Regions from separate parts of the Mesorhizobium sp. B4-1-4 genome, predicted to be linked through region 1. Evidence: riboswitches for the same ligand, from Rfam matches in the RefSeq annotation. Region 1 holds a riboswitch; the other holds the start of a gene.

Evidence for each region. Region 1 has a riboswitch for thiamine pyrophosphate ahead of thiB (thiamine ABC transporter substrate binding subunit). Riboswitches for the same ligand answer to the same signal wherever they lie in the genome.
Region 2: another riboswitch for thiamine pyrophosphate. It lies ahead of FJW03_RS12730 (YkoF family thiamine/hydroxymethylpyrimidine-binding protein); the one in region 1 lies ahead of thiB (thiamine ABC transporter substrate binding subunit).

What each region holds. Positions count from the first base shown of each region.
Region 1 covers NZ_CP083950.1:4,496,665-4,511,368, reverse strand. The annotation lists gene FJW03_RS21705 (ABC-F family ATP-binding cassette domain-containing protein) at 1-33, opposite strand, end outside; gene FJW03_RS21700 (thiamine diphosphokinase) at 35-679, opposite strand; TPP riboswitch at 767-881, shown strand; gene thiB (thiamine ABC transporter substrate binding subunit) at 926-1,924, shown strand; gene thiP (thiamine/thiamine pyrophosphate ABC transporter permease) at 2,063-3,685, shown strand; gene thiQ (thiamine ABC transporter ATP-binding protein) at 3,678-4,460, shown strand; gene FJW03_RS21680 (M48 family metalloprotease) at 4,783-6,189, shown strand; gene FJW03_RS21675 (RNA polymerase factor sigma-32) at 6,281-7,144, opposite strand; gene FJW03_RS21670 (amino acid ABC transporter substrate-binding protein) at 7,461-8,234, shown strand; gene FJW03_RS21665 (amino acid ABC transporter permease) at 8,572-9,252, shown strand; gene FJW03_RS21660 (amino acid ABC transporter ATP-binding protein) at 9,249-10,022, shown strand; gene FJW03_RS21655 (CarD family transcriptional regulator) at 10,115-10,696, opposite strand; gene fdxA (ferredoxin FdxA) at 11,067-11,405, opposite strand; gene FJW03_RS21645 (RNA-binding S4 domain-containing protein) at 11,641-12,027, opposite strand; gene FJW03_RS21640 (helicase-related protein) at 12,041-14,704, opposite strand, start outside.
Region 2 covers NZ_CP083950.1:2,621,124-2,635,827, forward strand. The annotation lists gene FJW03_RS12670 (ABC transporter permease) at 1-748, opposite strand, end outside; gene FJW03_RS12675 (ABC transporter substrate-binding protein) at 816-1,877, opposite strand; gene FJW03_RS12680 (PfkB family carbohydrate kinase) at 1,918-2,892, opposite strand; gene FJW03_RS12685 (ADP-ribosylglycohydrolase family protein) at 2,889-3,929, opposite strand; gene FJW03_RS12690 (GntR family transcriptional regulator) at 3,933-4,658, opposite strand; gene FJW03_RS12695 (DUF3309 family protein) at 5,075-5,239, opposite strand; gene FJW03_RS12700 (hypothetical protein) at 5,562-6,125, opposite strand; gene FJW03_RS12705 (methyltransferase family protein) at 6,471-7,106, opposite strand; gene FJW03_RS12710 (hypothetical protein) at 7,485-8,324, shown strand; gene FJW03_RS12715 (ABC transporter substrate-binding protein) at 8,478-9,503, opposite strand; gene FJW03_RS12720 (ABC transporter ATP-binding protein) at 9,531-10,295, opposite strand; gene FJW03_RS12725 (ABC transporter permease) at 10,292-11,128, opposite strand; gene FJW03_RS12730 (YkoF family thiamine/hydroxymethylpyrimidine-binding protein) at 11,394-12,002, opposite strand; TPP riboswitch at 11,993-12,106, opposite strand; gene FJW03_RS12735 (hypothetical protein) at 12,290-12,598, shown strand; gene msrA (peptide-methionine (S)-S-oxide reductase MsrA) at 12,771-13,289, opposite strand; gene FJW03_RS12745 (ArnT family glycosyltransferase) at 13,446-14,704, opposite strand, start outside.

The DNA of each region.
Region 1 (14,704 bases):
TATCCCGTCGAGATTGAGAAGAGGCGGGGCCATGTCAGCTTTCGGGCAAGGGATAGGGATGGGCGAGCAGCAGCGCTCGGCCGCGGCCAAGCGCGATTTCGAGGCGGCCGTTGACCTCGTTGGAGATGGTCAGTGACGATCCGAAAGCCACTTCGACCTGGTTGAGCGGCCATTTGGCGCCGGTGACGGTCAGGCCAGCCAGTTCGGAAAAGCCAAGGATCGAAAACAGCGTGCCGTCGTCGTAGTCGAAGCCAGCCGCTCCGTTGAGCAGGGGGACGCCTTCCTGGGCCCCGCTGGTCAAAAGCACGTCGGTTCCCGCCTCGGCCAGGCGTAGGCCGAGCGCCAGATGCAGGAAGGCGTGATCGGCCCGCTTGCCGCCGAAGGCGCCCACCAGCACAAGGCGGGTTGCCCCGCGCTCGAGTGCCGCCGCGATCGCGAGTTCGCCGTCGGTCTTGTCCTTCTCCGCCGGGAAGGTTTGGCGGGTCACAGCGGCGAGGTTGGCGGGCAGATCGGCCGGAACCGAATCGAAGTCGCCTACCCACAGTTCCGGCACAACGCCCAGCATCCGTGCATGGCCGATGCCGGCGTCGGCGGCGATGACGCGCGAGCCTTCGACCTGGCGGTCGAGCCGGGGCGTGCGGATGAGATCGCCGCCAAGCAGGATGGTGAATGTGCTCATATCCCGTCGCCCTTACCAGCCCGGCACGGGAAACGGAAGGCGGCAAACTCCCACTTGCGCGGTTCGGCGGCCGGGCCTATGTGTCGAAACGCTCTAACGGGGTGCCGGCTGCGATGTTCGCGGACCGGCTGAGAGGCAGTCTCGCCAACCCGCTGAACCTGATCCGGTTTGTACCGGCGGAGGGATTAGACGTTTCGGACAGTCCGACGCCTCAATTCCTTGTCACGTGAACGAAAGGAGGCGCCGATGCGCACGCTTTTATATTCTCTTTGCACAGCCATGGTTGTGGTGCTGTCCGGCCCGGCCGTGGCCAAGGACAAGCTCACCGTCTACACCTATGAGAGCTTCACAGCCGACTGGGGTCCTGGCCCGGTGGTGAAGAAGGAATTCGAGGCCGAATGCGGCTGTGATGTCGAATTCGTTTCGGTCGCCGACGGCGTGGCCCTGCTCAACCGCGTCAAGCTCGAAGGGGCATCCACCAAGGCCGATATCGTGCTCGGCCTCGATACCAATCTCACCGCCGATGCCAAGGCTTCGGGCCTGTTCGCGCCACATGGCGCGGTGACCGGTATCAATGTGCCTGGCGGCTGGAGCGACGATACTTTTGTCCCGTTCGACTACGGCTATTTCGCTGTCGTCTATGACACGCAGAAGCTCAAGACGCCGCCCAAGAGCCTGAAGGAGCTGGTCGAAGGCAGCGCCGACGACAAGATCGTCATCCAGGATCCGCGCACCTCGACGCCCGGGCTCGGCCTGCTGTTGTGGGTGAAGTCGGTCTATGGCGACAAGGCGCCGGAAGCCTGGGCCAAGCTCAAGACGAAGGTGTTGACCGTGACGCCGGGCTGGAGCGAAGCCTATGGCCTGTTCACCAAGGGTGAGGCGCCAATGGTGCTGTCCTACACCACCTCGCCGGCCTACCACATGGTCGCAGAGAAGACCGAGCGCTACCAGGCGGCCTCATTCGATGAGGGTGAATATCTCCAGATCGAGGTAGCCGGCATCACCACGACCGGAGCCAAGAACCCGCTGGCGGAAAAGTTCATGGCCTTCATGATCGGGCCGAAGTTCCAGGACGCCATCCCCGAGACCAACTGGATGTTCCCGGCCGGCAAGACCGACAAGCCGCTCAACCCGGCCTTCGACAAGCTGGTCAAGCCGACCAAGACCTTGCTGTTCAGCCCCGAGGAGGTCGCCGCCAACCGCAAGGCCTGGGTGGATGAATGGCTGGCGGTGGTGAGCAAGTAGTTTGAGACAAACTGATCGAAGATAACCGCTCTACGGTGCCCCCCTCTGTCCTGCCGGACAGAAGGGGGGCGCGAAGGATCGCAATTCTTTGTAAGTGTCGCGATGTAAGTGTCGCGATCCTAAAACTGGCGGCCCAGCATGCAACGCGCGTCTTCTGATCCCCGCGTCACCGCCGGCGTCATCGCGCTTATGGCAATCGCCCTTTTGATCGGTGGCGCGTTTGCCGGCCTGCTCGTCGAAGGCGCCGGTGACCTTTCGGGCGCCTGGGCAGCCTTCGATCCCTATCTGCTGCGCGTCGTGCGCTTCACGCTGTGGCAGGCAGGCCTCTCGACGCTTCTTTCGGTCCTCCCGGCATTGTTCGTGGCGCGGGCGCTGTCGCGGCATCCGCGCTTTTTCGGCCGCGCCTTCATCCTGCAGCTCTTCGCCGTGCCGCTGGCGCTTCCGGCGATCGTCGCGGCACTCGGCATCCTGGCGCTCTACGGCCGCGCCGGCTATTTCGCCGGTCTATTCAGCGCGGTCGGCGGCGAGGGCTGGCCGGGCATCTACGGGCTCTCAGGCATTCTGGTCGCCCATGTCTTCTTCAACCTGCCGCTCGGCGTGCGGCTGTTCCTCGAAGCGCTGCAGACCATACAGGCCGACCAATGGCGGCTGGCGAACCAGCTCGGCATGGGCGCGGGGCCGGCATTCCGGCTGATCGAATGGCCGACGCTGCGCGCCGCCTTGCCCGGCGTCGCCGGGCTGGTCTTCATGCTCTGCATCACATCCTTCACCATCGTGCTGACGCTTGGCGGCGGACCGGCGGCGACGACGCTGGAGGTCGGCATCTACCAGGCATTGCGCTTCGATTTCGATCCCGCGCGAGCCGTTGCACTGACATTGCTGCAGATCGGCTTGACCTTCATCATCGTGCTGGCGCTGACGCGGCTCGGCGCCAATGTCGTCGGCGACACCAACCTGCCGGTCGCGCCGCGCCGCTATGTCTCGGTCAAGGCCACCGAGGCGTGGCTGAATGGAGCGTTCATCGCGCTGGCGCTGCTGTTCGTTGTCGGGCCCATGGCGGCCACCGTGGTCGCCGGACTTGGCGCCGATCTCGGCCAGCTGGCCGGCGAGGCCACTGTCCGGCAGGCGACACTGACCAGTGCTGCGCTGGCCTTCCTGTCGGCCCTGCTTTCGGTGATGCTGTCGCTGGCCCTGACCATGGCGCGCCGGGCGCTGGCGCTGGATCGCCGCGCCGGACCAAGAACAGTGCTCGAATATGCCACGGATACCGGCGCGGGGTTTGTCCTGGTCGTGCCGCCGATCGTCATCGGCGCCGGCTGGTTCCTGCTGCTGCGCCATGCCGGCGATGTCTTCGCCATCGCTCCGGTCATGGTCGTCACCGTCAATGCGGTTATGGCGATGCCTTTCGCGCTGCGCGCCGTCCGCCCCGCCTATGATGCGGGGAGCGAACGCCACGAACGGCTCTGCGCGCAACTTGGGATTTTCGGCTGGACCAGGCTGCGGCTGATCGACTGGCCATCGCTGCGGCGTCCGCTCGCCACCGCCTTTGCCTTCGCCATGGCGCTGTCGCTCGGCGATCTCGGGGTCATCGCGCTGTTCGGCAGTGATTCCGTGCAGACCTTGCCCTACCTTCTCCTGGCGCGCATGGGCAGCTATCGTACCGAGGATGCCGCCGGCCTAGCGCTGCTGCTCGGCCTCGTCTGCCTGGCTCTGGTCATGGCGGCCCACTGGATGGGCAGGGAGAAGAACCGGGATGCCTGACGGGGCGGCCAGCAGGCTTGAAAGAGGCGCTTCGGTGCGGCTGGACCACGTATCGTTCAGTTATGGCGAAGCGCCGCTCGTTTTCGATGTTGATTTCGCCGCGACAAAGATCATCGCCATCATGGGACCGAGCGGCTCGGGGAAGTCGACGTTGCTCAACCTGGTCGCCGGGTTCGAGACACCCCGGTCCGGCCGGGTGCTGATCGGTGGGACGGATGTCAGCGCCCAGCCACCCTCGGCGCGGCCGGTGTCGATGGTGTTCCAGGAGAACAATCTGTTTGCCCATCTTTCCGTCGAGCAGAATGTCGGGCTCGGCCGCTCGCCGTCGCTGCGGCTGACCGAGGCCGACCGCACTGATATCGCGGAGGCGCTTCTGCGCACCGGTCTTGCCGGCAAGGAGAAGCGGTTGCCGCGCGAACTTTCCGGTGGCGAACGGCAGCGCGTTGCCCTGGCGCGCGTGCTGGTGCGCGACCGCCCAGTGCTGTTGCTCGATGAACCGTTCGCTTCGCTCGGGCCGGCCTTGCGCGACGACATGCTCGACCTGGTTGCCGGGGTTCATGCCGAACGTGGGATGACGGTGCTGTTCGTGACGCACCAGCCGCAGGATGCCCGGCGCATCGGCCAGAATGTGGTGTTTCTGGACAATGGCGCTGTTGCGGCGATCGGCAAGGCGGACGATTTCTTTGCCGGGGCTGGTCCGGAGGCATTCCGACGCTACATCGGTTCAGGTGCTGGGGATGCCGTATCACGAGATATTGCCCGGAAGCGGACATAATTTACGGTCAAACCAGCTCAGGGCGATGGGGCGCTTGCTTGCCATGGTCAAAGTAGTGTGGCTAGGTCCGCCCTACTGGTCCGGCACACGCCGTGATTTGCCTGCAGTATTCGCCGCGCGCCTCGAGGGACGCGTGACGGATGCTGTAGCAGTTTGTTTTTTGCGCATGACACGTTCCGAAGATCGCCTCCGATTTTCGTGGTCATGCGCCGGGACCTGAAAGGAAGCCGTTCTGGCGATCGGCGTTGACAGACCAAGAAGGAATCCGCTGGCGCGCTTTCTGGCGCTGGCCGGCTTCGCCGTGGCCTTGGCAAGCTGCCAGATGTTCACGCCTCCGGAAGTCCAGGAATCCGGCTTCCAACCATCCGACAAGCCGATCACGGTCGACAATGTCGCCGCCAACAACAAGCTTGCCGAACTGGCCAAGGCACAGCATCCGCGCATCCTAGCGACCTATGGCGGCGAATATTCCGATCCCAAACTCGAGCGCATGGTCGCCAAGGTCGTCGGCAATCTGACCGTGGTGTCGGCGAACCCGACCCAGACCTATCGCATCACCATCCTCAATTCGCCCAATGTCAACGCCTTCGCGTTGCCGGGCGGCTATCTCTACGTCACACGCGGCCTGCTGGCGCTGGCTAATGATTCGTCCGAGCTCGCCGCCGTCATCGCCCATGAGATGGGCCATGTCACAGCCAATCACGGCTTGCAGCGCCAGCAGCTGGAGGCCGAGGAAGGCCTGGCGACCAAGGTGGTCTCGGATGTGCTTGGCGATAGCCCGACCGCCAAGGCGGCACTCATCCGTGGCAAGCTCCGGCTGGCGCAGTTCTCGCGCAACCAGGAGTTGGAAGCAGACGCCATCGGCATCAAGTCGATCGGCGAGGCCGGCTATGACCCTTACGCCGCCGGCCGCTTCCTGCAGTCGATGTCGGCCTATACCGATTTCCGTTCGATCAGCGGTGCCACCGACGCCAGTCTGGATTTCCTGGCCACGCATCCCAACACGCCGCAGCGCATCGACCTGGCGCAGCGCCACGCCCGCCAGTTCGGCGCCCCGGGTGTGGGCACGCGCGACCGCGATTCCTTCCTCGCCGGCATAGACGGCCTGCTCTATGGCGACACGCCGGAGGAAGGATATGTGCGGGGCGAGACCTTCCTGCATCCGGGCCTCGGCGTGTCGTTCACGGTGCCGGATGGGTTCATCATCGACAATTCGGCGGCGGCGGTGACGGCGACCGGACCAGGCGACATAGCGATCCGCTTCGATGGCGTTTCGATCGACAAGAACCGCTCCTTGACTGACTACATCAGAAGTGGCTGGGTGGCTGGCCTCGACGACAGCACCGTCAAGCAGGAAACGATCAACGGCAATGACGCCGCGACCGCGCATGCCGGCGCGCAAGGCTGGCAGTTCGACATCGCGGTGATCCGTGCCGGCGGCCAGGTCTATCGGCTGCTGACAGCGGCCCCCTCGGCCAGCACTTCGCTGGATTCGGTGGCGCGGTCGGTCAGCGGGTCGTTCCGGACCCTGAGTGCCGCGGAAAAGGCGGCGCTCAAGCCGCTGCATATCCGCGTGCTCACCGTGCAGCCCGGACAGACCATGGGCTCGCTTGCCGCGCAAATGGTGGGCGTCGATCGCAAGCTCGACCTGTTCCGGGTGCTCAATGCGTTGTCACCGGGGGCCGCGGTCTCGGCCGGTGACAAGGTCAAGATTGTCACCGACAAGTAGCCCGTTGTTGCCGGGATATTAGAGCGGTTCAGCGTTTGGTTTCTACCCAGTTCCGAACGGAAAACCGCTACGCGCTTTTCCTTGAATTGCTTTAGGCTGCTGTCGCCAGAAATTCTGGATTCTGCTTCACCAGCGCGACTTTGAGCTTTTCCATGGCGCGCGCCTCGATCTGGCGGACGCGTTCCTTGGAGATGCCGAGGGTCTCGCCGAGTGCCTCGAGCGTCGCGCCCTCGTCGGTCAGTCGCCTTTCCTCGATGATGCGCAGTTCGCGGGCGTTGAGGGCGGCGAGAGCGGCTTTCAGCCAGAGCGAGCGGCGCGCGACGTCGATCTTGTCGCCGACGATCTCGTCGGGCAGCGGGTCGTCCGAGACCAGGAAATCCATCCGTTCGGTGGCGCCTGAATCATCGGCAAGCGGCACGTTGAGCGAGGAATCCGGCGCCGACAGCCGCGAATCCATCATCGCCACATCAGCTTCGGAAACGCCGAGCGCCACCGATACTTCGCGATAGAGGGTTTCGTTGGAAAGCGGCTCGGCGCCGTTTGCCAGACGGGCACGCAAGCGCCTGAGATTGAAGAACAGCGCCTTTTGCGCCGAACTCGTGCCGCCACGCACGATCGACCAATTGCGCAGAATGTAGTCCTGCATCGAGGCGCGAATCCACCAGGTCGCATAGGTCGAAAACCGCACCTCCCGTTCCGGCTCGAAGCGGGCGGCGGCTTCCAGTAGGCCGACATGCCCTTCCTGGATCAAATCGCCGAGTGGCAGGCCGTAATGGCGGAATTTGGAGGCCATGGAAATGACCAGCCGCATATGGGCCACGGTTATGCAGTGCAACGCGTTCTGGTCGTTGTCCTCCTTCCAGAGCAAGGCCAGCCGGTGCTCTTCGTCCCGTTCGAGGTAGGGAGCCTTCATTGCCGCGCGGACCATTATCCGTCCTGCCGTGTCTTCCATCATGAGGCGCTCCCTGGCTCAGGCGATGCGAATGACGTCTGCTTGGAGACACCGGGTTGAAATCACGGCGTCGTGCCCTACAACAGCCAAAACTGCCACGCGCGAGAAAGGTTCCGCTGGCGCGGGCAGCGAAGCTATCCTGCGCGCGCGATTTCAGCACAGTTGCCCTTTGAATGCGCGAAGAAATCCATTTTGGAGAATATGGTTTCGGAAATTCGTTGTTTTTGAAATTAGATTCCTTATTCTTTCTGCTGACATCTGGCATTTTCCAGCCCTCACAACATGCCTGACATCAGGCCAAGGATGGGATCACAGAAAAATGAAATGGCTCAAGTCGCTTATCGTCGCCGGAACGCTGCAGGCCCTGGCCGTCGCATCGGGCCATGCCGGTGCCAATCTCGACCAGATCAAGCAGGCTGGCGTCATCAAGGTCGGGACGGAAGGCACTTACGCGCCCTTCACCTATCATGATGCGTCCGGCGCGCTGGTCGGCTTCGACGTCGAAATCGCCAAGGCGATCGGGGAAAAGCTCGGGGTCAAGGTCGAGTTCCTCGAAGGCAAGTGGGACGGGCTGATCGCCGGTCTCGACGTCAAGCGCTACGACGCCGTCATCAACGAGGTCGGCATTACCGATGCACGCAAGGCCAAGTACGATTTCTCCGACCCCTACATCGCCTCCAAGGCGGTGCTGATCGTGCGCGGCGACAATACCGACATCAAGACCTTCGCCGACCTCAAGGGCAAGAAGTCGGCACAGTCGCTGACCTCCAATTTCGGCAAGCTGGCCGAGGCGAATGGCGCAGAGCTTGTCGGCACCGATGGCTTCGACCAGTCGATCCAGCTGCTTCTGACCGGCCGTGCCGACGCCACCATCAACGACAGCCTGTCCTTCCTCGACTTCAAGAAGCACAAGCCCGACGCCAATGTGAAGATCGCAGCGCAAGAGGAAAACGCCGATTATTCCGGCGTCATCGTGCGCAAGGGCGATCCCGAGCTGGTCGCGGCCATCAATAAGGCGCTGGCCGACATCAAGGCCGACGGCACCTATCAGAAGATCGCCGACACCTATTTCGGCCAGGACGTTTCGAAGTAAATCACGCAGCGGGGCCGGTTCGGGCCCGCAACCCATCCAGCGCGGCGGGCCGTCTTTGACGGCTCGCCGCTTTTGTCGTGGTATGGCGCCTGCATTCGCACTTCGGTCACACTGCCTCGTCTAAAGCGCGTCGCGTCGAAACGGATTCATGCGACGCGCTTCAGGTCTTTGTCTATATGCATGTCGGTCCCCCAAACCTGGGGTCACCTTTGGGCGACACAGCGGTTCAGCGTTTGATAGAATCGGTGATCCGCTCTAACTCTTTGTTTCTACGCAATTCCGGACGGAAAGCCGCCACGCACTTTTCCTGGAATTGCTCTGGTCTGGAGGGTCTTTCGTGCTGCACTGGCTGCAACTGATGCTGGAGTCGCTGCCTTCGCTGCTCTGGGCTGCCCTGATCTTCACCGTGCCGCTGACGCTGCTGTCTTTCGTCCTTGGCCTGACCGTCGGCCTCGGCGCGGCACTCGGCCGGCTGTTCGGGCCAAGGCCGCTGGTCGCGCTGGTGCGCTTCTATGTCTGGATCTTCCGCGGCACGCCGCTTCTGGTGCAGCTGTTCCTGATCTTCTATGGCCTGCCGTCGGTCGGCATCCTGCTCGACGCCTTCACGGCGGCACTGATCGGCTTCACGCTCAATATCGGCGCTTATACGTCGGAAATCATCCGCGCGGCCATCGGCTCGGTGCCGAAGGGCCAGTGGGAGGCCGCCTATTCGATCGGCATGACCTGGAGCCAGGCGATGCGGCGCACCATCCTGCCGCAAGCAGGCCGCGTCGCGGTGCCGCCGCTCTCCAACACCTTCATCTCGCTGGTCAAGGATACCTCGCTGGCCGCCGCCATCACCGTGCCGGAGATGTTCCAGGCGGCGCAGCGCATCGTCGCCACCACCTATGAGCCGCTGATCCTCTATGTCGAGGCGGCGATCCTCTATCTGGCGATGAGTTCGGTGCTGTCTGCCCTGCAGACGCGGCTGGAAGAACGGCTCAACCGCTATGGCGGCTTCCTGGAGGCACGCTCATGATCAGCCTCACCGACATAGAAAAGCGCTTCGGCGACAATCTGGTGCTGAAGGGGGTAACGGTCGCCATCGCCGAAGGCAGCGTTACCGCGCTTGTCGGCCCGTCGGGCGGCGGCAAGAGCACGCTCTTGCGCTGCATCAACCTTCTGGAGATCCCGACATCGGGCACGGTGCGGATCGGCGACGAGTCTCTCGCGTTCCGTCCGGGCGTCAAGGTGCCGGCCGCGGACATAAGACGCCTGCGCCTGCAGACCGGCATGGTGTTCCAGAATTTTCAGTTGTTTCCGCACCGCACCGCAATGGAGAATGTCATGGAAGGACTGGTGACGGTGCTCAAATGGTCGCCCGAGAGGGCCCGCGAGCGAGCGCTCGCCCTGCTGGAAAAAGTCGGGATGGCGCACAAGGCCGATGCCTGGCCGGCGACGCTGTCAGGCGGCCAGCAGCAGCGGGTGGCGATCGCCCGGGCGCTGGCCCCGTCGCCGAAAGTGCTGCTGTGCGACGAGCCGACCTCGGCGCTCGACCCGGAACTGGCGCAGGAGGTGGTCGATGTGCTCGGCCAGCTTGCCAGCGAAGGCACGACCATGGTGATGGCGACGCATGATTTGCGCTTGGCTTCCAAGATCGCGCGGGAAGTGGTTTTCCTCGACGCCGGCGTTGTGGTCGAAAAGGGGCCGGCGGCTGTGCTGTTCGGCAATCCGGAGCGTGAGCGGACCAAGCGGTTCATCGCCACGCTGAAGCAGGAGGCGGAGAGGGAAGGCGGAGGCGAGAGGTAGGCGAGAGATTTCCGTAGGTCAGACGCCCTTAGACGCCCCGCAACAAAAAACCCGGCGCGAGGCCGGGTTTTTCGAATTCAAAGCGAAAAGGCTCAGGCAGCTTCTTCCTGCTCGGCTTCCTCATTGTCGGCCTTGGCGCCGCGCTTAGGGCCCTTGTTGAGATTGACCTCGATCAGGCGGACGGCTTCGGTTTCCGACATGCGGTTGACAGCCGCGATCTCGCGGGCCATGCGGTCGAGCGCCGCCTCGTAGAGCTGGCGTTCGGAATAGGACTGCTCCGGCTGGTTGTCGGCGCGATAGAGGTCGCGCACGACTTCCGAGATCGAGATCAGGTCGCCCGAGTTGATCTTGGCATCGTATTCCTGGGCGCGGCGCGACCACATGGTGCGCTTGACGCGGGCGCGGCCCTGCACGACCTTCAGCGCGCGCTCGACATAATCCTCTTCCGACAGCTTGCGCATGCCGATGGAGGTCGCCTTGGCGACCGGCACCTTCAGGCGCATCTTGTCCTTCTGGAAGTCGATGACGAACAGTTCCAGCTTGTGCCCGGCCACTTCCTGCTCGTCGATCGAGACGATCTGGCCGACGCCGTGCGCCGGATAGACGATGTACTCGCCGGTCTTGAAACCGTGACGCGCTCCAGTGGACTTCTTCTGCGGGGTGATCGTTGCCATTACGCCCTGAACTCCTTGTTGTGGAACCGGCGTCCTGCCGGCCCGAACTGGTGTGACCGGGAAATCCCGATCATTAGCCGCACAACAGATGAACCCACCGGAAAGGCTAGGACCGGCAAACCGCACGATTGCGACCGCCTGGCCCAGATCGCTCTGGTCCGGAATGGGATTTTCACCTTTCAGTGATTTGGGGCGTCTGCGCCATAAATCGACGTTGTGTCACCGGCATGGTTCGCTGATGTAACACAAAAAGTCGGAAGAATCAAGGTTTTGCTACACAAGCGAAGGCCACAGATCACCGCCGCCTGTCAAGGCGGTTCATGTGCCGTGCCTCTTACGCGGCGTCATACCAGTCTGAACAGTAGCGCTGTCAATCGCCTTCGCCAGGTTCGGCGGAGAAATATTTCTCGAACTTGCCGGCCTCGCCGTCGAAGGTCTTGGCGTCGGCCGGCGGTTCCTTCTTGGCGGTGATGTTAGGCCATTTCTCGGCATATTCGGTGTTGATCTGCAGCCATTTGTCGAGACCGGGCTCGGTGTCGGGCTTGATCGCGTCGGCGGGGCATTCCGGCTCGCAGACCCCGCAGTCGATACACTCGTCGGGATGAATGACGAGCATGTTCTCGCCTTCGTAGAAACAGTCGACCGGACAGACCTCGATGCAATCCATGTATTTGCATTTGATGCAATTGTCGGTCACGACATAGGTCATCGGTCGGCTCCGGAACGTCCCAGCTTTATTGGGCTTTTTCCGTCAGGTAACGCCTTTGCCCGCTGCTTGCAAGGGCGGCCATACCTGCTTGGGTCGGGGTTTCGGAATGAAATTCCAGACTGCGGAGCACAGCAAGGGGCGGTGACGTCTCGCGGAGCGTCTTGTTTGCCGGGTTCCGTTCCGTCCTGCGTCCGTCGCGCCCGAAAACCGCCAACCGCGCTCTCGGCGGCAAGCCTCAATCCTCGCCAAGCAAGCGGTCGGTCTGGCGGCGCTCTCTTTTGGTCGGACGGCCGCTGCCGGCCTCGCGCAGCGCCGGAATCGCGTCGGGAAGCGCCTCGCCCTTCGGTGCGGGCGGTGGCGACATGTCCTCATAGAGGGTGCGGGCCTCTTCTGCCGGGCCGCGCCGCACACCCGCGCCGAGCACCTTCCAGACGAAAATGCGCTGGTCGAGCGTGATGGTCAGCACATCGCCGGGCTTGACCAGATCGGAGGCCTGCGCTGCTTTGTCGCGATTGATCCGCACGCGGCCGGCGACGACCAGCTTGGCCGCCAGCGAACGCGATTTTACCACGCGCGAGAAGAACAGCCATTTGTCGATGCGCTGGCGGCCTTCAGCAACCATCGCGGCGCCGAGCTTATTTCTTCAGTTGGTCGCGCAAGGCGGCGAGCTTGGCGAAGGGCGAGTCCGGATCGAAGCGGACCGGACGCTCCTCGCGCGGCTTCGGCTGGAAGGCGGGCTTGCCGCCCCTGTTCCCGTCGGCACCGCTCTTGCCTTCCGGCCTGCCGCCCTTCCAGTCCGGTCGGCCCTCGCGGCGGTCGGGACGCTCGCCCTGCGGACGGCTGTCACGGCGCTGTTCGCCTTCGCCCTGCGGCTTGGGCTTGAACTTGGAACGATCGAAGCGCGGCTTGCCGGCGCCGTCACGCCGCCCTTCATGGGCGGGGCGCTCGCCAGGTGCGCCTGGTGTCTGTGCGGCGGCACCCACCGGTGCATCGCGCCGGCCCCGCGCCTGCCCATTTTGCGGGCGATTGCCGCGGCCTTCACGATGACGCGGGCGCTGGTCGAAGCGAGCCTGCCGCCACAACAGGATCGGCTTGGGCGCTTCGGCTTCCGGCGCGACCTCGGCGGTCTCACCCTCCCCCTCTTGGGGAGGGTCGGCGCGCAGCGCCGGGGTGGGGACAGCGCCAGCGCTTTCAGCACTGCCGGCATCGTCGGCGCTGTCACCCCCGCCCGCGTCGCTTCGCGCCGCGACCTCCCCCATCGAGGGGGAGGTAAGGGCGTCGGCGCTTTCGGCGGCGGCAACAGGCTGGTTTTCTACGATCTCCGCAGATTCTGCCTGTGCGGGCTCGGCAGGCAACTCAACCACGGCCTCGGCTGTCGGAGCTTCTTCGTGCGTTGCCTCAACTGGTGCGGCCACGGGCTCTTCCGCGGCGGGTTCGGCCTCGACGGTATCGGCGGCAGGGGTTTCGGATGCCGGACCCACAGCGATGGCCATATCAGACGCAGGTTCCGAACCTTCGACGGACGCTTCCGCTGCAACATCTATAGCCGCGTCTTCCGCCGCCTTTGCGCGGGCGGCTTCCTCCGCCGCGAGCTTGGCGGCTGCGGCTTCCCGCGCTGCATTGTCCTGTGCCTCGATCCGTGCCTTGACTTCCGCCGCCGGCTTCGGCTCGGCACGATAGCCCAAACCCTTCAGGATCTCTTCCATGTCGTCGGCGGTGGCGCCGAGGATCGACATCATTGGCGGTGTCACCATGAAGGACTGGCCGTCATAGGCCCCATCCGGACGCTGGCCGAGGCCAGGCTTCCAGTTGGTCGCCGGGCGGATCAGGTCGGCCAGCCGCTCCAATATGTCGATGCGTACGGCGCGGCGGCCGAGATTGCGGTAGCCGGCGAGCTTGTAGAAGGCCTTGTCGAAGGCCGGGTCGATGACCACCGAGGTGCGGCCCGACGCCAGCGCGTGGACGACGTCGCCAAAGCCGGGCTTGTCCTTGCCGTCATTCTTCAGCGCCCACAGCAGCGTCACCAGCCCGGCGGGTGCCGGCTTGATCAGCGCCGGGACGAAGACATGGTAGGCGCCGAAGCGCACGCCCAACCGGCGAAGGGCGGCTCGGCCCTCCTGGTCGAGGGACTTCATCTCCTCGGCGATGTCGCGGCGGTTGATGAGGCCGAAATTCTCGACCAGCTGGAAGGCAATGCCGCGGCCGATGCCGGAAATCTGGTCGGCATTCTTCAGATCGACCAGCGGCTTCAACAGCGACTCGATCTGGAAATTGACGAAACGTTCGGCACGCGCCGCGACCTTGTCGCGCGCCGGCCCGGTCAGCTGTTCGTCGGCCAAAAGCACGAGGCGCGGCTTCAGCGCATCCTCGCCGGAGACCAGTGTGCCGATCGGCGCGCCGATCCAGCGCAGCATGCCGTCCGAGCCAAGCGCGAGGTCGCCATTGGCGCAGGCGCCGAAGCGTTCGGCACGCGCCTCGAACTCGGCGGCCAGCGCCTTCTGGGCGGCCGTGCGCACGGCCTTGGCGTCTTCGCCGCCGGCGCTCTGGTCGGCGGTGAAGCGGAACCCTTGCAATTCACCGACATGGTGGCCTTCGACGAGGACGGTTCCGGTAGGACTAATTTCGGCTTCAGGCATGGTATTTTCTCTAAGGCGCCGCATGAGGACGGAAGTCCTGCGGTCTACGAAGCGTTTCGTCAACCGCTCATGCAGCGCATCCGACAATCTGTCTTCGATTTCACGCGTCTTTTCCTGCCAGTGTGCCTGATCGGCCAGCCAGCCGGGCCGGTTCGACACGAATGTCCAGGTGCGGATCTGGGCAATGCGGTGCGACAGCGTGTCGATGTCGCCCTCGGTGGTGTCGGCGCGGCGCACCTGCTCGGCCATGTAATTCTCGTCGACATGGCCATGCCGGGCGAGGTCCATGTAGATCGACGCAATGAGGTCGGCATGCTGGGCCGGGGCGATCTTTCGGTAATCGGGAAGCGCGCAGGCCTCCCACAGCAGCGCCACGCGTTTGGCGTCTGTGGCTAGCGCGCGGATGTCCCCGTCGCGCGACAGATATTCGAGCGCCTGGGCATCCACCGCCGGCAGCGCGCGCGTCAGGCCTTCGACCGGCGCGTTGGTCTCGATCGAGCGCTTCAGCGCATCGAGGCTGGCAAAGTCGAAATGCGCGGTGCGCCACTGCAGCACCTTCACCGGATCGAAGTCATGACTCTCGATCTTGTTGACCAGCTCCTCGTCAAGCGGATCGACCTGGCCGGTGACGCCAAAAGTGCCGTCGCGCAGATGCCGGCCGGC
Region 2 (14,704 bases), 1.9 Mb from region 1:
TGATGGTGCCGTAGAAAGTGCCAGTGCGTCCGCCGAGGATGCGCGGCTCCATGAAGGAGCCGACGACCGGCACGAAGATGAGCGCGGCGCCCGCCACAAGACCGGGCATCGACAGCGGGATGATCACCCGCTTCAGCACCTGAAGACGCGAGGCGCCGAGCGAGCGCCCGGCCTCGATCAGCGAGTCGTCGATGGCTTGCAGCGTGAGATAACAGGTCAGCACCATATAGGGCACATAGGAGTGCACCAGTCCGATGATGACCGCCGGATAGGAATACATGAGGTCGATGTTGATCTTGAACGGCAGCACGGCATTGAGCGCAGTGTCGAGGATGCCGCCCTCGCGCAAAACCATCGCCCAGGAGAAGATGCGCACCAGCCCGTTCGACCAGAACGGCAGGATGACAAGCAGGAAGATCGCCTCGCGGCTTCTGCCCTTCAGTACCTTGGCCAGCACGTAGGCCGCCGGATAGCCGATGACGATGCACCACAGCGTCACTTCAAGGCCGAGGCGCAGCGAGGCCAGGAGCAATGTCAGATAAAGGCTCTGCGAGAAGAATGCGGCATAGTTGCCAAGCGTGAAGGCCCATGGCTTTCCCGACAAAGGCAAGTCGGTCATGAAGGAGAAAAAGACCATGGCGGAAAGAGGCAGGAAGATCGCCACCGTCAGCCAGAGATAGGCCGGCGCCAGCAATGGCAGCGCCGATCTCAGCCCGCCGCGTGACGCAACTGCCCCCTGCACTGCCATGATAACCCTCCTCCCCAGGATTGAAGGACCAGCCGGCGCGAGTTGCCGGCTGGTCCGGATGTGGGTGCTACTTCACGTCGACCTTGAGTTGCTGCCAGAGCGCCAGATAGGCTTCGCGCTGGGCGTCGGTGATCGGCGCCTGGAACTGGATGCGCTTGGCCACCGCCGGATCACCCATCACCTTGCGATTGAAAGCGTCCTCCGGCAGTGCATCCACGGCCTTGGTGTTGGCGGAGACGGGAGCACCGACCTTGGTGACCCATTCGACGTAGAATTTCGGGTCGATCATGTAGTTGATGAAGGCCTCAGCGCCGGCGACGTTCTTCGAACCGACCGGAATGGAAAAGGCGTCGAGCCAGGCGACGGCGCCTTCCTGCGGGATGACCAGCGAGACCGGCAGCTTGAAGTGGGTCTTGGCGCGGTCGGCCGAGCCGCTCCAGTAGGTGCCGATATCGATCTGGTTAGAGGCGACCATCTGGTTCCAGTCGTTTTCCGAGCTCCAGAAGGTCTTGATCTGCGGCATCAGCGAGGTGAGCTTGGTCTTGACCGCACCCATATCCTTGATGTCGTTGATGTTCTGGCCGGTGGCGATGGCGCCGAACTGTACCGCCTCGACAGCATCGTCGCGGATGATGACGCGGCCCTTGTGCGCCGGATTCCACATCTCGGCGATCGACGTCGGCGGCTTGTCGAAGGATTTTTCGTTGATGGCGAGCGCCGTCAGGCCCCAGACCCACGGCACGCCATAGACCTTGCCGTCATGGTCGAGCATCGGCGACCCGGCCTTGTCCTTGCTGATGTCGGCATAGTTCGGCAGCTTCGAGGTATCGATCGGCTGGATCAGCTTTTCCGCCATCGCCTGGTCGTTGAAGGCGGCGTTGATCATGACGACGTCGTAGAGACCCGGATTGGTGCGGATCTTGGTCAGCATTTCCTGTTCGGAATTGAAGAAGTCGTTGACGACCTTGTTGCCGGTCGCCTTTTCGAACGCCTCGATGGCCCAGGGTTCGTCGGCGCCATAACCCTTCCAGTTGAGCACATGCACTTCACCAGCGTTGGCGGCGAAGGCGAAGGCGGAGGTGACGACGGCGGTCGCCGTCAGCAAAGCAGTCAAATTGAGCATGCGCATGGTTCGTTCCTCTCTTTGGTTTGCCCGGTTCCCGGGCTTGTCAGGCTGTCTGATGGGCCTTCTGTACCTGGCCGGGCGCGCCGGCCACGCCCTCGCCCAGGAAAGTCTGGATTTCGGCGTTGGTCGGCGCCGACGAACCGCCATGACGGGTGACCGAAATGGCGGCCGCCGCATTGGCGTAGCGCGCCGCCTCGAACGGCGGAACACCCCTCGACAGCGCGCTGACGAAAGCGCCGATATGGGTGTCGCCGGCGCCATTGGTGTCGACGACCGCGACCTTGAAGCCGGGAATGGTCTGGGCGGAACCATCCGCCAATCGTACATGGCAGCCCTTGGCGGCGCTGCGAATGATGACGCCGTCGGCTTTCGGGCAATGGTCCGCAAGCAGTCGCTCCGCGAGTGCCTCGATGTCACCGGGGCCGGCAATCTCGGCGGCCTCCGTCGCGTTGCAGCTTAGCCAAGTCGTACGAGCAAGCACTCGCGACAGGATAGGACACGGAATGTGCGAGATGACCGGGGTCGGGTCAAAGACGAAAGGGGTCTGCGCAGGCAGCGCCTCGATCCATTCGGTGAGCGCCTCGCGGCTTCCGGGATAGCTCAGCGTATAGCCCGAGGTGAACACCCAGTCGCCCGGCGAGACAACCACGGGCGCCATCATGTCGAGGCTAAGAATGCTCTCCGCACCAGGCCAGGACACGAAGGTGCGTTCGGCATCGCTTGAGATCATCGCGACGCAATTGCCGCTGTCCATGGCAGGCGATGGCGGCGTCAGCGTTTCGATGCCGTCGGCGGCAAAGGCGGAGCGCAGGAAATCGCCATTCGGCCCGCTGCCGAGCTGGCCGCCAAACGCCACTGTCATGCCGGTCCGGCTGGCCGCGACCATCATGTTGAAGCCGCCGCCAGCGACCTGGTCATAGCTCGACGCCGTCTTCTCCGTGCCCGGCGCCGGCAAGGCATCGATGCGGTAGACGTAGTCGACCACCGCGCTGCCGATATGGACGAGCCGCCCACTCATGCCGCCGCATCCTTGCCGGAGCCGGTTTTCGCGAATCGCGCCGCGACGAGGTCGCCGGCGAGTTCGCGAACTTGCTCGACGTCGATGCCAAGGAGGCGCGCGACGTGCTGTCGCGGCAACTTCGAAAGACCAGTGCAGGCGCCCCCCATGCCGGCCGCAATAGCGCCGATCGTGTCGGTGTCGCCGCCGAGATTGGCGCTGATGACCGCCGCTTGCCAGGGATCGCCGCCGGTGACTTCCAGCACCGCGAAGGCGGCCGGAACGGACTCCTGGCTGGCGACGCCGGTGCCGACCAGGTCGGTGATCAGCCGGATCGCGTCCCTCGTCGCTTTGCCACGCACCAGATCCTGCGCCCAGACGATACGCGCGGCGATATCGCCGCCGGTCACCCAGTAGCCGAGCGTCGCTCCTCGCCCCGCCGCCACGACGGCACTGTCGGAGGCGGCGCGCCAGTCACCGCCGGAAACGCCGCAGCTGACAGCGGCCGCGACGGCAGCGGCCGAGGCAACAGCGATCGAGGTGTTGTGTGTCGCCCGGCAGGTCTCGGCCACCTTGGCGACCAAAGCCTCCAGCGCTTCGACCGGCATCATGATGCCGACCGGCGCGATGCGCATGGCTGCACCATTGGTGTCCCCGCCACGCCCCGCGTCCTCGGCTGGCACACCATTGTTGATGGCGTCGATGGCGCGCTTGGTGGACGGCCCGAGCAGATCGTAGCTGCCGCGCGCCTTGACGTCACGCTCCCAGTCGAGCAGCGCATTGACCCAGCGCGTGTGGTCGAAGCGGCCGCCCGATTCGATGAGGATGCGGCCAAGCAGCAGCGCCTGTTCGGTATCGTCGGTGATGGTGCCGGCCGCCAGCCCCTTCGACACCGGATGGTCGGCAACGGGCGCTACGAAATCCTCGACATGACCGTACAGCTCGGCGATCCGCGCCGGCGACAGAAGCTGGGTCGGCATGCCGAGCGCATCTCCCAGCGCCCCGCCGATGAGAGCGCCCATGGCGCGGTCGATCATGTCCGTCGCTTTGTCCGACATCGCTCAGAACCTCATATGCAGCGCGAAATGCGCTGGGTTGAGCAGACTGGTGACATATTCGATCGGCCGGTCATCAGCGGCACGGGTCAACCGGCGGCCACGCAGGAATGGCGTGCCCTCAGGGCAGCCGAGGATGGCCGCGTCCTCGGCATTCAGCATCTCGATCCCGATCCACTCCTCGCCATGGTCGGGCACGAGCCCGGCGGCGCGCAGCGTCTGGTGCAGCGATCCCTCGCGCAGGCCGCGCAGCGGAACGTCTTCGAGTTCCGGCGACAGCGGCAGGCGGCTGCGCTCGATGGAGATCGCATGACCGTCTCTGGCATTGGTGCGTACACGATCGACGGCGATGAAGAACGGGCTTTCGATCTCAAGCAGCGCGGCAAGCCCCGCATCTTCGATCACCTCGAGCCGCAGCGTCCTTGTCTCGGCATTGGCGCCGGCATTGGCCAGCGCCCGCGACCAGCCGATCGCGTCGTCGACCGGCTTGCCGTCGAAAGTGACGAAGGAGCCGATACCGACCTTGGTGGTGATCAGCCCGCGGCTGGACAGTTCCTCAAGGCCCTTGCGGACCGTGTTGCGGCTGACGGAGAAGCGCTGGACGAGTTCATTCTCGCTTTGCAGGCGATCGCCGAAGCCGAGCACGCCGGAGCGGATTTCATGCTCCAGAACGGTGGCGATCTGCTCGGGCTTGCCCGTACCGGGAGAGAGCTGAATCGCGCCGCGCTTCATATGGGCACCTGTCCAGTGAACCTGTATAATCCTGTTCACTACTCTGACGCGGCAGCTCTGTCAACGATCAAGCGATGAATGCCCCCCGCATCAACGCAGGCAAGCTGAGAGCACGGACTGGCAGGCAGCCACCGCCAAGCAGGCAACGCTCGACATCCACGGCGCCAAGGTCGGCAAGGCGTCGACACCGTGTCCAGAGAAAAAGAAAGCCCGCTCCGGGAAGCCGGGGCGGGCCTTGGAGGAGGATAAGGGGTGGGACCCTCTCCTCTTGTTTCCACGGGGGGTGTGGACCGCCACCACCATACCTGAATCTCGCGCGATACCGGATCACAAGCTGGCTTTTTCCATCACAATCCGGTGCGCAACGATATCGATACGGTCACGAAATCGCGATCACCATGGATCGAATCGCGCCTCTAGATGCGTCCGAGCACGACAAGGATGATGACGATCAGCAGCACAAGTCCGAGTCCGCCGCCCCCATAATAGCCGGTTCCGTAGAACGGCCCGCCGCCGAGTCCGCTGAAGCCGCCAAGTAACGCAAGGACTAGAAGGATGATGAGTATGGTGCCTAAGCTCATGATTCCCGCTCCTTTGTGCGCTCGTGCGCCGGTTAGACATCGCTTGCTGCGATGTTCGAAGATGAGAACGCTCGAGCGGCCTTACCGTTCCGCCCCCGCGAGGATCGCCAAGCAAGAAGGGTTCGTCAAATGAGTTAGCTCCACCCTCTTGGCGCCGTGATAGGTTGCGGATCCAAGGCGAGGAGCGATCATTCGGGGCGACCTGAGAAGACCCAATGACGCGGAAAGCCCGCCAGGAGCGACGGACTTTCCGACCGGCCGGAGGCTAGGAGAGTGCGCTTGAAAGCCTCGCGGCTGGTTCCGCACTGCTCATCCTGAGGGCTCAGCGGCGGGCGATCAACAGGCAGAGTTGGCGCAGGTCGCGATCGTAAGCGCCCTCGTTGCTCAGCACGTCGACACAGCGCTTCTTCATGCGAACCACCTGGCTGTTAGACATCTGGGCCACGGTGCCGGACAAGCTCGTTTGGCTGGGATTGGTGGGGTTTGACAGGCTGCTCGGATTGGCTCCGCCGATGCCGATGCCGCTCGTGTCGCCAACATTGGCGCCAAGCCCGGCGGTGATGCCGCTCGTGCCGCCGACATTGGCGTTCGCGCCGATGCCGTTGCTGCCGCCGATGGAGGCACTGAGCCCAGCATTGCCATTCGAGCCGCCGGCACCGGTACCAAGACCGGCATTGACGCCGTTGCTGCCGCCAACGGAAGCGCCGACGCCAGCATTGCCACCCCCGCCACCGCCTCCATTGGCGCCGACACCAGCGTTGACACCGCCGCTACCACCCACCGAGGCGCTGACACCTAGCCCCGCTGCACTCACCGGCATCGAAAGGACGACGACTATCGCACTTCCCGCCAACACACTGGCGACTGTCTTGATAGTAAAAGTCATAACACTCTCCTGTTGCGCTAAGGCAGTCGGCGCACCGCCGATTGCAATCACAGCTACGTCGGAGATGATCTTTGGTTCAAAGCGGGGTATATTTGTAAATATGATGGTATTTATTGCTTGAATGGGGAACTTATAAAAATAATAAAAATGCACCATACTCGCAGAAAATATTTCTTGGTCGAAACCGATGTTATCGGTATTATCATTTATTCGGAAAGAAAAGCGATTTTAGCCGCTGAGGAGATCCCGTCATTGTCGGTGTGCGGCTCCGCGGATAGCACGAAAATCGCGTGCCGGTCGCCGGAAGGCGACCAATCAATCCAAACAGGTCGGCTAACCTTGCCTTCAGAATATCCGTTGGAACAGCCTGTAGCGCACACGTTCCATATAGGCGCGATACTCCGGCTCGGCGGCCAGCAGGGCCTCCTCGCGTAGTATCCGATACAACTGCATGTAGGTGATGACCGCATAGACCGCGAGATTGTGGAAGGAAAAGGCCGACAGCAGGTAGAGCACGTGTCCGGCAAGATAGCCGGCGTAAATCGGGTGCCGCACAAGCCGGTAGGCGCCGCCCGTCATCACGCCGCGATTGGCAGGCAGGATGGCAAAGGAGCGGCCCAGCGATATCTTGCCCCAGATGACAAACAACAACGCGATCACCTGCAGCGGTGCGGCGATGTAGACTGGAACAAGCGCCATGCCAGGTTTGAGGCTGATCAACGCTACTCCAAAACTTGCGGTCACGGAGACGATGACCGCAAGCGGATTCCAGTCACGCGTCACCGGACGCCGCGACAAAAGCAGCCAGGTGAAGGTGAGTATCTCGGAAATCGCAACCAGCGCGACGTTGAGCCGGGTCGGATCCTCCAGCAGTTGATAGACGCCGCGATAGACGAACAGTCCCGCGCAGGCCAGGGCGCAGGCGCGAAAGAAGCCTTCGCGCAGGTCGGTCAGGATCTCGCGCTTGCGCGCTTCGGACAAAACCCCGTCCCGGTTGGCACGCGAGAGCGCTTCACTTTTTGGCATAAGCAAGGCAAACACCCCGATGATCCCTCGCGGCGACCTTTGCACGCAACCATTGCCGGGCGGTTAACCGGCAAGGTCAGATCGGGATTGAACGGGAAGCAACGCCCTCAACCAGCGAGCGGGCTGCGGGAACCGCGATGCAAACTGTGTCTGCTATATTGCAATTTATGCTTGCATTGCGGAACAAATAAAGAACAATAGGCGGATTACCGCTGAAGTGGACCAGGGTTTTCGGGGGAGGACCAGCCAAATGGCGAGTTGGAAGGGTGCGGGGCTAGTCGCCGCTGCTATCATATCATTCGTGCAGGCGAAGACCTCCTCAAACGGCGGCAATTGGCTGGGCTTGCGGTTATCCTTGCGCTGAACGCACCGGCCCTCGCGTCAGAGAAGGACTATGCAGCCTGCATTGGCGAGAGTGTCGAGCCGGACAAGCGCATAGCCGCCTGCACGGCGATTGCCGAGGACACCGCGGAGCCGCCGAGCATCCGCGCCACCGCATACATCTATCGGGCCGTCGCCCGGGACGACAAGCAGGATTACGATCGGTCGATCGCCGATTACAGCGAGGCGATTGCGTCGATAACAAGCAGGCTTCGGCATACTTCAGATCTCTACGAGACGGTGGCGAGGCCGCCCCAGCCGAGGACCACCGCCGACGTCGATGCCGAGATCCGGAAGCAGGGCCTCCAGATATTCAAGGCGATCGCCCGGGAATTTCCGGACGATTACGATGCGATGCTGCGCAAGATCACTGCCGCGGCCCAGACCGGAAGTGGAACAGAAGTGCGCAATGTCAGCAGACAGGCGGTCGCCGATCTGAGGCAAAGATATACACCGCTCCTGACTTCAGCGCCGGACAGCGAGGTCTCGCAAGCGCTTTCCGCGCAGCTCGACATGCTCAATCATGTCATGGCACGAGAAACGCCTGCCACGTGCAACAATTACCTGCGCAATGGGCCGGACGCGATCAGCGCGCCCGGCCACGATTTCCTGGCTCACCCGGACAAGATTGGTGCCACGCTGTTCAACGCCTTCGGCGCAGCCAAAAAGAAGCGGTTTGCCGGCGGCCATGCCCAGCGATCAGGACTGGTCGCTGGTCGCCGACGCCTTCATCAGAAGCGGCGGCACGCCGGTCGAGATGGACGCCATCGCGAACGTAGACCAGGACTTTGAGGGTCTCTGCCCCGCCGTCGCGAAGTTCTACGCCGCCGCCCTGTCGCTGCAAGGCGAGCCTGGGTGGCACATCAAAACCGCCCTGCTCTACGCCATCGCGAAGAATTAGGCGCGGCGGCTGACGTGTCTTGACCGGACGCCGCGTTCCTTCGCTCAGGCGCCTACAAACTCGTTGGTGAAATACCCCTCGAAATCCGGCTTTTGCTTCAGCGCCTTGCCATTGCCATCGAGCAGTATTCCCGACGAGAACAAATACCCGCCCATCGCCTCGACCTTGGCCTTGTCGATGGTGCCGATAGCGCCGGCGGCACTCTTCAGGAAATGACCGTCGTTCAGCGCCTTCAGCGAGGCTTGGATCAAAGCCGGATTGGTGAGCGTATCCTTGTTCGCGGTAATCAAGAGGTCGCCGGCCTCTTGCGGCTGGTCGACGGCGAACTCGTAGCCGCGCCGTGTCGCCTGCACGAAGGCGGCGGCCGCCTTTGGATTAGCCGACAGGAACGCATTGCTGGAAGCGATGAAGGTGGTGTGCTCGTCCGGCACGCCGTAGTCGGCGTAGCGGAAGCTGCGCTGCTTCAGGCCCTTGAGCCCGGCCTCCACGCCTTCCCAGGTCGAGACTTCCAGCGTGAAATCCACGGCGCTGCTCGCCAGCGCATCATAAGTCGAGGTACCGAGCGTCACTGTCTTGAAATCGCCCTTGCCGCCGTCGTGGCGGATGATGGTCGAGATCAGCGCGTTCTCCCAGGCGCTGCCGAAACCGCCATAGGTCAGGCCGTCAAGATCCTTCGGGCTCTTGATAGCGGCGCGGTCGGCGTTGAAGACGACGCGGCCGGTCTCCGACTGGACGACGGCATAGACCGCCTTGAGATCCGCGCCCGCGCTCTTCTGCGTGAACAGGCCGAGCGCGCCGGAAATGCCGAAATCAGCGACGCGGTTGGCGACCAGCGTGCCCGAGCCGGTATCGCCATAGGGCAGGATTTCGACATCGAGCCCGGCATCGCGGTAGAAATCCTTGTCGCGAGCGACGAACAGACCGATGTGGTTGGTGTTGACAGTCCAGTCGAGCGCGACGGTGATTTTTTGCGCTTCCGCCCTGGCGCGTGCGGCCCCGGCGAGCGAAGCCAGCGGCAGGCCGGCGGCCAAAGCCAGGAGCAGCGCCTGGCGGCGGTTGAGTTCAGTCATTTTTCTCTCCATCAAACAATCGGGCCATCAAACGATCGGGAATTCGGTTCGGCCTGCCCCCAGCAGCGTGTCGAGGATGCTGGCCTCGATTGCCGCCGCCTCGCGGGCGAGCGCTGCACTTTCGGTGCGCGGGCGCGGTAGCGGCACGGCCACTTCGGCAACGACACGCGCAGGCCGCTCCGACAGCACATAGATGCGGTCGGACAGAAGCACCGCCTCGCGCACGTCATGGGTGATGAGCAGCGCCGTCCAGCGATGGCTCGCCCACATCTTCTCCAGCCAGCGCTGCATGGCCGTGCGGGTGAGCGCGTCGAGCGCGCCGAAAGGCTCGTCGAGCAGAAGCATGTCGCGCTGCTGCACCACGGTGCGCAGCAAGGCGGCGCGCTGGCGCATGCCGCCGGACAGTTCGGCCGGCCAGGCGCGCTCGAAGCCGGCAAGGCCGAACTCGGCGAACAGGGGCGCGACCCGCTCGCGCGCGGCCCGGCGCCTCATGCCCTGCACCTCCAGTCCAAGCGCGGCGTTGTCGATGACGCGCCGCCATGGCATCAGCGCGTCGCGCTGCGGCATGAAAGCGAAATGGCGGCCGTGATCGTCCAGCGGCGCGCCGTCGAAGCGCATCTCGCCCTCGCCCGCAATCGCACCGGTCAGCAACTGGAGGAGCGTCGACTTGCCGGCGCCGGACGGCCCGAGGATAGAGACGAACTCGCCATCGTCCACGGTCATCGAGATGCCGGAGAGCACCTCGAGCGCGCCGAAGTTCTTGCGCACGTCGCGGAGTTCCAGCCGGGTCATGGCCGGTCCTCCTCGGTCGGCTCCGGCTTTGCATCGCACCCAGCCCTTTCCCACGGCATGGCAAGGCGCTGGATAAGCACCGCCAGTCCGAACAAGGCAAGCGTCAGCGCCGAGCTGACGGCGACCGCGGCGAGCACCAGGTCGGGCCGAAAATTGTTCTTGGCGCTGAGCATGTAGATGCCCAGCCCCTTCGCCGCGCCGGCATATTCGGCGAAGATCGCGCCGACCACGGCATAGGTGATGGAAATGCGCAGGCCGGCAAAGAAATAGGGCAGCGCCGAAGGCAGGCGAGCCAGCCAGAAAATGCGCCAGCGCCTCGCCCCCATGGCGGCGAGCATCTGGGCAATCTCTTTGCTGGTCGACGCATAGCCTTCGACCAGTGCCACCATCATCGGGAAGAAGGTGACCAGCGCGACGAGCAGGATCTTTGGCAGCAGCCCGAAGCCGAACCACAGCACCACCAAGGGCGCGATCGCCACCAGCGGCAAGGTCTGGCTGGCGATCAGGATCGGGAACAGCGCACGCCGCAGCCTCGGCAGGAAATCGACCACCGTTGAAAGCACGAAAGCGGCGGCGAGCGAGCAGGCAAAGCCGGCCAGCGTGGCGCGAATGGTGGGCAGCGTGTTGTCGGCCAGCGCTGCGCGGTTCTCCCACGCCTGCGCCAGCACGCGCGACGGCGCCGGCAGCACGGTGGGCGCGATGCCGCCGAAGCGGGCGTAGAGCTCCCAGGCGGCAAGCAGCAGGGCGAAAGCGAGGGCCGCGGGGGCTGCTCTGGCGAAAGCGGCGGTGACAGCCGATCTCCCCCCTTGTGGGGGAGATGTCCGGCAGGACAAAGGGGGGCGCGAAGGAACGCCATCCTTCGAGACTTGTGCTGAAGGTGCTGAGCGTAACCACCTGATAGGTCGGCGGGACAGCGCCCCCCTCTGCCTTGCCAGGCATCTCCCCCACAAGGGGGGAGATCGGCCGTCATCGCCGCCTTCGCCAATCACCAACGGCTTCGCTGCTCCCTGTGGCAGACGCCTGGGCGTAGGAGCACCTTTCCCAGGCGGATCAAACGAACCAACCACGACAATATCCTCGACGGCGGCCAAGCGCCGCTCAAACCCCGGTCGGGCTGTTGGCCGAAATGGTGATGTCGAGGGTCACGTGGCCGGCGCCCGGGCCGAAGCGGCAGAAAGCTTCGTTGAGCGTGGCGAAGATCGCGCCGGCATCGCCGCGCAGCTTGGTGCAGAAATGCTTGGAGCGCTCGAAGACGCCCGACTGCTTCAGGAAGTCGATGCAGCCATAGATCTCGTCCATGTGGTCGCCGGTGCCCATCACATAGAGCGAGAATTGCGCGGCCGCCGGCTGGTCGGTCGAAGCTGTCGACTGCACGGCGCGGATCGCGGCCAGCTTGCGCTCGTCGAGCGGGATCGTCGGGCCGCCGATCTCGTCGGAGCGGCAGATCGGATCGTCCGGCTCGCCCGGGCAGCCGCGTGAGACGGCGGCGGACAGTACGCAATGCTTGCCGCTTCTCGCCGCCGCCACGAACAGATCGCGCATGGCCGGAAACAGCACTTCGGGCGGCCCGACCAGCAGCGTCGCGATGTCGTCGGTCTCGATCCGCAGCCTGTCCCGGTAGGGATCGAGCGCGTCGAGCGCGCCCAGGATGACGCCGACGAAATCGTCGGCCATGGGATATAGGGAAATCTGTGCGCCTGAAAACATCGCCCGCCTCGCTCCGCTGGTATTACCCAGATCAGCTTCTAGGGTCTGTGGGCTTGCCGCCCCCGTCTCAGCCCCGACCGTACGGAGCACCCCTGTGGATGAGCGCGTTAAAGCACCATTCGATCGATTGGGGAAGCGGTTTTTTTCGGCGAGCTGCGCCAAAAGCGTTGCGCCAGAGCAGTGGCAGTGGGCTGCGCCGGCGCGAAATTTTCCGGGAACCTTCACCAGGTCGAGAGGTTGTCCCGCCAGTCGCTACGCGACAAGTTCACGGAAAATGGAGACCAGCCATGTTCATGAAAATCCTCGCAGCTTCGGCGCTCACTGTCGCTCTTGCCAGTTCCGCGATGGCGCAAAGCAATAGCGCGAGCGGCACCGATGGCTCTGGCGGCAGCGGCAAGTCGGTCACTGTAGAACCGAGTACGCCAGCTTCGCCTGATACGCTCGATCCGGCAATGACCAACAGCACGACCATCGCGCCGGGCGACATGAACTCCAATGCGGACCGGAATTGCCCGACCAACCCGCAAGGTGCGCAGTCCGATGCCAGTGGCAACGCCACGGCGCCGACCTTGAACGACAAGAACTGCGGCAAATAAGTCATTGCCCAAACAGAGAAAGCCGCCGGGCGGATGCCTGGCGGCTTTCTCTGTTTCGATATCGTTCCCAACGCTCCCGAAAGGGATTTGCACCGGATCAGGGATCCCGCTCGGTATCGACCGAAGCGTCCTTCTGGACGTAACTAAGGTTCGATGCCTTGTGCCCGAAACGTTAGGATGCTGCCTTTTCGCGAACCGGCAGCTTCCAGCCGGGCCTGACGAAATGGCAGGTATAGCCGCTGGGATACTTCTCCAGATAGTCCTGATGCTCGGGTTCGGCCTCCCAGAACGCACCGGCCGGCGCGACTTCGGTGACGACCTTGCCCGGCCACAGGCCGGAAGCATCGACGTCGGCGATGGTGTCTTCAGCGACGCGCTTCTGCTCGTCGCTGGTATAGTAGATCGCCGAACGGTAGCTCATCCCGACATCGTTGCCCTGCCGGTTGCGCGTCGTCGGATCGTGGATCTGGAAGAAGAATTCCAGCAAGGTGCGGTAGCTGATCCTGGCCGGATCGAAATTGATCTCGATTGCCTCGGCGTGGGTACCATGATTGCGATAGGTGGCATTCGGCACATCGCCGCCACTGTAGCCAACCCGGGTGGAAAGGACACCCGGGAAGCGCCGGATCAGATCCTGCATGCCCCAGAAGCAGCCGCCGGCAAGTACCGCTCGTTCGCTCGAAGTCGCCATGTTTCGTCTCCCAAAAAGCAATTCCGGCTGTTTGACGTCCCGTCAGGAATTGCGCAAAGAAAATTGAGTTGCCCCATAAATGGGCATTGCCGCCCGTTTCGTCCAGTCGCCTGGGAATGGGCGGCGGCCTCGGCCAGTGGAACCGGACGACAGGCTTCAGCCGCGCGGATACTGCGTGCCGGGCGGAATGACAGCAAAGTTGATGGCTATTGGCGGCGCCCCGCGCGACCAGTTGAAAAGAACGGTCTTGACCGGGATGTTGCCCAGCCATGCCTGCAGCGGCAACGGTACGCCGCGACCAGACCAGACCATCAGCATGCCGTGGTCATGCAGCCGCTGGCTTGTGATCCAGGGCGCGAACTTCATATTCAGGTCGGTGAAGATCGACGGCTTGTCATACGCATTGAGGCCGGCCAGCATGGCCAGATTGGTATCGCCGCCGACAATGTCGAGCCGGCCAGGTGCCGCTGCGTGCCAGATCGTCTCCGCCTCGTCAGAGATGGGCTGCGCCGGCCAGCAGACAGCATCCATGCGCCCCCTTATGTTGCAATTCGTCCAGCGAATGGCCGCATAGGCGCCTGACATGGTGAGGATGCAGATGAAGGCGCAGATCGCCAGCCTTCGCATCTCGACGGCGCCAAGCCGATGGCCAAGGAAAGCGAGCACCACGACGCCAATGAGATTGTACATCGGCGCGCCCCAGGACTCGCCGGTGCCGGTGAACAACGAGGCGACCATGATCAGCATCGCCGGCCCGAGCCCCATCCACACGAGATAGGCGAGCTTGCCGCGCTCGACGGGCTCTTGTGGAGCTGGCGTGCGCCGCAGCAGCCCCGATATGGCCAGCACCAGGAGGAAGCCTGAGAGCCCGGCCAGTTGGACACCGATATAATAGAGGCGCGCACGGTGTTCGGTCACCCACGCGTCGCGGTAGGCGAAATAGGTCAGCGGCAAGAAATCGATGCGATAGAGCTCAATGGCCAGCGGCGCGGCCACGGCGAGAAAAACGGCAAGACCAAGCCATGGCCAAGGCGTGGCCAACCGGCTGCGCGCACGTGCGTCGCACAGCAGCCAGAGTGCACCGAAGGCAAGCAGCAGGCCGGTGGAGAACTTGGCATAGAGCCCGACGCCCGACACCAGTCCGAGCGCCAGCCACCAGCCCGGCCCGCCGCCGCGGCCGGCGCGCCAGAGCAGCCAGCAGATAGCCGCCCAGAACGGCATCTGCGCGTAGTCATGATTGAATTGCGGGGTTGGCCAGCCGAAGAAATAGACCGACGGCAGCAGCAAGACGGCAGCCAGCGCACGGTTTCGCCCCAGCATGTCGCGGGCCAGCAGATAGACCAGGACGAAAGTCGTGGAGATCGTCAGCTGGGCAAGCAGATATTGCGGCCAGCGGAACGATCCGGTCAGAAGAT